3 regions of the Synechococcus sp. HIMB2401 genome follow, and region 2 is predicted to be linked to each of the others. Evidence: predicted binding sites of a transcription regulator. Region 2 holds the regulator's gene; each other region holds the start of a gene.
What was found. The regulator NtcA, encoded in region 2, controls nitrogen genes in cyanobacteria. The targets are predictions, from matches to a motif close to GTANCNNNNGNTAC.

Region 1 (2,263 bases), 390 kb from region 2:
GGATCTCGAACTGACCGTCAGCAGTGATCTGGCCGATGCGCACGGTCTGGGAGAGGTGGTGGTTGGGCATCACCTTCACAGGTCCCTGAGGCGCGTCGAACTCGATGCCGACCAGGGCCTCACGCACCTTGTCGTCGTCGAAGCTGTTGGCCTTCTCGACAGCCTTCTTCCACAGGTAGACCATGTTGTAGGCCGACTCCTGAGGGTCAGCGACCTGGCGGTCGGCGCCGTATTTGGCCTTGAAGTCAGCAGCGAACTTCTTGGATGCCGGGGTGTCGATCGACATCATGTAGTTCCAAGCGCCGTAGTGGCCCTCAAGGAACTCAGAGCCGATGGTGCTGATCTCCTCTTCCGCGATGGAGTAGCTCATCACGTAGTAGCCGTTATCGGGGGTGATGCCGGCGTCCTGGATCTGCTTGAAGAAGGCGACGTTCTGGTCACCATTCAGGGTGTTGATGATCACACCGCCGTCAGGCAGGGCCTTCTTGATCTTGGCGATGATCGGAGCAACCTCGGTGTTGCCCAGGGGCAGGTAGTCCTCACCGACCACTTCGCCACCCAGGGACTTGAGCTGTTCCTTGGTGATGGTGTTGGAGGTGCGGGGGAAGACGTAGTCCGAACCCACGAGGAAGAAGGGCTTGCCAGCGGCAGGCGACTTCTCATACATGAACTTGGTTGCAGGCTCCGACTGCTGGTTCGGAGTGGCACCGGTGTAGAAGATGTTGTTGGAACACTCCTGACCCTCGTACTGAATCGGGTAGTAGAGGAAAGCGTTCTTCGACTCGTACACAGGCAGCATCGCCTTGCGGCTGGCGGAGGTCCAGCCACCGAAGACCACGGGCACCTGGTCCTGGTCGATCAGCTTCTTGGACTTCTCAGCGAAGGTGGGCCAATCGGAGGCACCGTCCTCGACGATGTACTCGATCTTGTACTTCTTGCCATCAACTTCAACGCCACCGGCGGCGTTGATCTCATCGATCGCCATTTTCTCGGTGTCCACCAGGGTGGACTCGGAGATGGCCATGGTGCCGGTCAGCGAGTGCAGGATGCCGACGGTGACGCTGTCGTCGTAGTCAACGTTGGCAGCCTTGTCACCGCCACCGCATGCGGTCACGGCAATGCCCAGCGATGCCGCGGCCATGCCGGCAAACAGACGCTTAGAGAGAGAAGAGCTCATGGTGTTCCAAAAAAGGAATGTGCCTGACGGCAGCTGATGGAAGGTACGGATCAGCGCGTCCTGGTTTTGGTATCAAGAAGAACTAAATAGCGAGCCCAGCAGCAGCGGATCAACGATTCGGTAGCTGTTGCAACAGGAACCCCACCACCTGCTCCAGGCCTTCGCCGCTGTGGAGATTGGTGAAACACCAAGGCCGGTCTCCCCGCATCCGCCGGGTGTCCTGTTCCATCACTGAAAGATCGGCACCAACCTGGGGAGCCAGATCAATCTTGTTGATCACCAGTAGGTCAGAGCGGGTGATGCCAGGCCCTCCTTTACGGGGGATCTTGTCGCCGGCCGCCACATCAATCACGTAGATGCAGAGATCCACCAGTTCCGGACTGAAGCTCGCCGCCAGGTTGTCGCCGCCGCTCTCAACCATAACAAGATCGAGATTCGGAAACTGCGTCTCCAGCTCCGCCACGGCAGCTCGGTTGATCGAGCAGTCTTCACGGATCGCTGTGTGAGGGCAACCACCGGTCTCCACGCCACGGATCCGCTCTGGATCCAGGGCACCCGCACGGGTGAGGAACTGGGCATCCTCCTGGGTGTAGATGTCGTTGGTGACCACCGCGAGCTGGAGCTCGTCGCGCAAGCGGCGACAGAGGGCCTCCACCAATGCGGTTTTGCCGGATCCCACAGGACCCGCCACCCCCAGGCGCAGTTTGCTGCTCATCAGCTTCGAAACAGGCGTGAATACAGCTCAGCATGGGCAAGCTGCGCCATGCCCGCACCCACACCGCTGCTCCAGAGCTGCTGCGGATCGGCCTCCTGGAGCAGCTGCGCTTGGGAGGCAATCAGCGGCAGCAGCCGCTGTTGCAGCACCTGCGCTCGGGAGGGGCCTAACGGCAGCAGCCGCACCGAAGCACTGAGCTGATTGGCAACCCAGCCGTAGAGGTAGCCCTCCACCATGTCTCCCGCTGGAACCGACAAGCCCACAGCAGCCCAGGCCCAGGCCGCTGGCCAGCTCAGGCCCACAGGTTCAGGCAGGTCCTGACCCATATCGGACATCAACTGCAGCAGCGACGTCCCCATCTGACGCTGCTG
Region 2 (2,263 bases):
GTTCACACCGGCCGAACCGCTGTTCTCTGCAGCGTTTGCTTGGAGGACAAGGTTCCCCGCTGGCGCAAGGGAGAAGGATTGGGATGGCTCAGCGCCGAATACCGGTTGCTGCCCGGATCCACCCCACAGCGGCAATCACGGGAGCTGATGAAACTCTCGGGTCGCACCCAGGAAATTCAGCGGCTGATCGGCCGAAGCCTGCGCGCCGTGATCGACATGGAGCGTCTAGGGGAGCGCACCTTGCTGATCGACTGCGACGTGATCCAAGCGGACGCCGGCACCCGGACGGCCTCGATCACCGGGGCTTGGCTCGCCCTGGACCAAGCCTGCCGATCCCTGGTGGACCAGGGAGTGCTGGAGCAATCGCCCCTGATCGATCAGGTGGCGGCTGTATCCGTTGGCTTGGTTGATGGCCAGGCCTTGCTGGATCTGGACTACAGCGAAGACAGCCGAGCCGAGGTGGACCTGAACGTTGTGCAGTCCGGCGATGGCCGTCTGCTGGAAATCCAGGGAACTGCGGAGGGTGCGCCCTTCAGTCGCAGCCAACTCAATGAGCTGCTGGATTTAGCAGAGCCGGGATTGACATCCCTGATGCAGGCGCAACGCCAGGCCTTCAACGAGCACAGCAGCGTTACGTAATAACCGCTACATGGCGGCCACCGCCGGCTCCGTAACTTCGCCACACCAGGGGGTTGTCATGACCAGTAGCCGAGGTTTCAGCCGATACGCCCCGCAGATGGTGGCTCCAGCTCCCAGCGCAGAGCCCGCCAACCGTTCTCTGCTGGAGATCATCCGGGATCTCGATGGCGCCAGCAGTGAACTGGTGGATCGCAACAAGACCATCTTTTTCCCTGGAGATCCCGCAGAACGGGTGTATCTGATCCGCCGGGGGGCCGTTCGTCTGTCCCGCGTCTACGAATCGGGAGAAGAGATCACCGTGGCCCTGCTCCGCGAGAACAGCCTCTTCGGGGTGCTGTCACTGCTGACAGGTCAACGATCAGACCGCTTCTATCACGCTGTGGCCTTCACCCGGGTCGAAATGGTGACGGCACCAGCGACCTCCGTGAAGGCCGCCATCGAAGCAGACACCAGCGTTGGCCTGCGCTTGCTTCAGGGTCTCTCCAGCCGGATTCTGCAGACCGAGACGATGATTGAAACCCTCACCCATCGGGACATGTCATCCCGACTGGTGAGCTTCCTGCTGGTGCTTTGCAGGGACTTCGGCGTAGCAGATGAGCTGGGCATCACCATCGACCTGCGCCTGTCCCATCAGGCCATCGCTGAAGCAATTGGCTCAACACGCGTCACAATCACGCGTCTGCTGGGAGACTTGCGTCAATCCGGTCTGGTTCAGATTGACCGCAAGAAAATCACCGTTCTGGATCCGATCGCGCTGGCCAAACGCTTCAGCTAGGCCTGCCATCGCCCGACTTGTGCAGCGATGAGCGGCTGGGCACTGATTCTGGTTCTGTTGGTGCTCGGGGGCGTGCTGTCGACCCTGGGCGACCGCTTGGGCAGCCGCGTCGGCAAAGCGCGACTGAGTTTGTTCAGCATGCGCCCACGGCGCACCGCCGTTTTGATCACGGTGTTGACCGGCAGCCTGATCAGCGCACTCTCACTTGGCCTGATGCTTCTGGTGAGCCGGCAGTTGCGGGTGGGCCTGTTTGAACTGGATGCCCTGCAGGAGAAACTCCAAGACAGCCGTCAGCAGCTGAAGGCAGCCGAGCGGGAACGGGACAAGACCCAAACGGAAACCAAACGGATCGCCATTGAGCTCGAGCAATCACAGCAACGGGCCAACACCCTGCGCCTCGAACTGGCTCCTCTTCAGAAGGAGCTGGCCCAACTCGAAGCCGAACGTGAACGTCTCAGCCAGGACATCGCCTCCCGCGATGCGGACATCCAGCGCACGGAAGCCGAACTCAACAGCGTTCGCAGCCGCATCCGTGCCGGTGAGCAGGAACTCAAAGAACTGGAACGCAATCTGGTCGCCTTGCGGCGTGGATCGGTGGTGATCAGCAGCGGACAGACCTTGGCAAGAGCAACGGTTCGACTCGATGCTCCGGACCAGGCCAAACAGGCTGTCGACAGGCTGTTGCAGGAGGCCAATCTCAACGCCTACGGGAAAGTGCGACCTGGCGAAGCACCAGAACGCCAGTTAATCCGCGTTCCGCGCAGCGATGTGGAACGCCTGCAAAGCATCATCCGCAAACCGGAGACCTGGGTGATCTCGCTGCGCTCAGCCACCAATGTGCTGCGGGGT
Region 3 (2,263 bases), on a different contig from region 2:
ATCAAAACAGCCAATAAGGACGAAACAACCCGTCAGGAGGCAACAGCCTGCAATTCGAGTGTGCGGTCTGGGGTTTCCAATGCATGAATCTGCCACCGTGCTCGCTCGGAGCAGGTTTCCAACACCCGATCAAGATCATCCGATGCGTGCTTCGGCGACGCGTAGGGACCGATATGACGGGTACCAAGACCATCCTTAATGGTCAGCAGATACATACAACCCTCCTCTCACCGCCTGATCGTAAGCATGTGCTGAAGCATCGTCGATGGCCGGAAACCCGTCTGTTCACTGAGAACTTGCTGAATCAATCAGGTTGCCGCGCTTAATCTTTTCAACAGGTTGGATGTTGGTTTCTTAAGGAATTCGACCAAATTTGATCAAGTAACGGCCGGCGCAATCCCCTGGAGCGATACGGGGTATCGCTCCATTTCATCGGGCTCAGTTGGCTTCAGTGACAGCCGCTGGAGCAGCAGACCTGCCAGACATCTCACGCAGAGAGCCAGCAGCGCAAAGGGTTGAAAGCGCGATCGCAACCAGGGCGGCGCTGTTGATCAGCTTGAGCGCGACGGGCAGATGGGTGTTGACCATCTCGCGGACGTTTGCCATGAAAAAAGTTTATAGTGAACATATTGCGGCCCCTGTCAACGCAGCGAGGGCGCCCGGAGAGCCCGGCCTTTTTGTCGCAATGGAGACGACCAGCCACGGGAGCCCAGGCCATCCTGCGGGGGCTTCTCTCGGTGAAGGGGCAACGCGTCGAGCGAGGGTGCCTAGGGAACACCCCCTCTTTTTTTGGGCATCAGGCCACAAGAACAAGGGCGACGTTGAGAATCGCCAACCCCACCAGGAACACCGCCGCCAGCAACGCGGCTTCAGGGAAGAACTTGGCAATCACAAAACCCACCCCAAGAAACACCGAGGAGATCACGATGGCGGTGAGATCCGATCCCATCGGCGAATGCTGACTGGCTCGCCCACAGCATGCCGGGATCTCCCTTGGACCGTGGCTTGCCTCCATCCGACTACCCAACAAAAAGCCCCTGCCCTTGAAAGGGGGCAGGGGCAGGAACCAACGGGTGCTTCGGGCTACTTGGTGTAGGTGACGCCCCGGTAGGTGAGGGTGCGGCGGCTTTCGCCAATAAGTTCCTGGCGGCAGGTGTTGTAGTGCTCGCGGCGGTAGGTCAATTCAACGCAGGCTTTGGGCGTGACTGGAGCTACTGCGTAGGTGTGGCCTCGATAGAGAAGTGCAGTCATTGGATGTTCCTCGAAGAAATCCAAGTCCCCGTTCCATGGCTTGGAGCATCTGCGCCCCCTCAAGAGGGGGTGAACGTTTTGTAGCAACTGCTACAAACTACTTATAAGGCAGCCGCCGAGCCCGTGTCGTTCGCGCGAATACATATCGCCCCTTGACCAAGGCCCCACTCGATCAACAGCCCGAAGAGACAGGCGCACTGGCGGACCATCCATCCATCGACCAGATCACATCCGAGACCGCGTCGGCATTGATCCATTTGATGACGCCCGTATCCACGTCAGCCACCTGAAACAGCGACGGAAGCCTGGGGTGGCGCGCACTTCCCTCGCAGAAGAGCACCTGTCCCATCCACCAATCCCCTTGATCGAGCTGGTCTCCAGCAACGATCACAAAGTGCCCTGGGCGGACGTGGAGAAAGGGAGCCTCCGCCTTCACCGCGAGATCACCGTGATCAACCGACATGAGCCACCCAGGAACCAGTACACCTGTACTCATAGCCATGGCGATACATGTTTGGCAAGCCTTCAATCGCGCTGGCGTTGAAGCACAGACGTGTTGCCAGACACTGACGTAAGCACTTTTGCTCCCTGGACGTTGACCCGTGGGCGCCTAGGTTTCGACAGTCTTCAGACCCGTAGGCCCCCTTTCGATCGCACAAGGCCCTGAGCCTGCCGCCGTCGAGAACGCCAATCGATGACTGACCGCACTCTCAGCATTTCCGATGCCCTGCGCGAAGCGCAGCTGCAGCGCCTGGAAGCCTCCCTGGCCTGCAAGGCGGCATCCAAGCCTCAGGCCACGACACAGCCAGCAAAAGAGAGAGACAAGGACGCCAAAGCAAGCGACTGATCGCAACAGTCCCCACGCATTCCTTGATCAGATCGGCATATTGAGGAGCATCCGGCAGTTGCCGGTGTCCTCAAGTGCTGTGCTGTGGAGTCGCTGCTCTCGATCCTGTTGGGCGTCGCCCTCGCGTGGGCGATCACGCGGGTGATCATCTGGCTGAGCGACCGT

Region 1: a site for NtcA is predicted at 1,247-1,260, ahead of urtA (urea ABC transporter substrate-binding protein). Genes of this name have one in related genera too.
Region 3: a site for NtcA is predicted at 1,332-1,345, ahead of AAXE93_RS09890 (DUF4278 domain-containing protein). Genes of this name have one in related genera too.

The regions. Positions count from the first base shown of each region.
Region 1 is NZ_JBDJKK010000002.1:167,992-170,254, forward strand. Features, by position in the region: gene urtA (urea ABC transporter substrate-binding protein) at 1-1,177, opposite strand, end outside; gene ureG (urease accessory protein UreG) at 1,287-1,892, opposite strand; gene AAXE93_RS05825 (urease accessory protein UreF) at 1,892-2,263, opposite strand, start outside.
Region 2 is NZ_JBDJKK010000002.1:559,185-561,447, reverse strand. Features, by position in the region: gene rph (ribonuclease PH) at 1-639, shown strand, start outside; gene ntcA (global nitrogen regulator NtcA) at 698-1,414, shown strand; gene AAXE93_RS07730 (DUF3084 domain-containing protein) at 1,442-2,263, shown strand, end outside.
Region 3 is NZ_JBDJKK010000004.1:90,157-92,419, forward strand. Features, by position in the region: gene AAXE93_RS09875 (hypothetical protein) at 33-215, opposite strand; gene AAXE93_RS09880 (hypothetical protein) at 439-606, opposite strand; gene AAXE93_RS09885 (hypothetical protein) at 797-949, opposite strand; gene AAXE93_RS09890 (DUF4278 domain-containing protein) at 1,084-1,251, opposite strand; gene AAXE93_RS09895 (DUF3104 domain-containing protein) at 1,424-1,714, opposite strand; gene AAXE93_RS09900 (hypothetical protein) at 1,946-2,098, shown strand.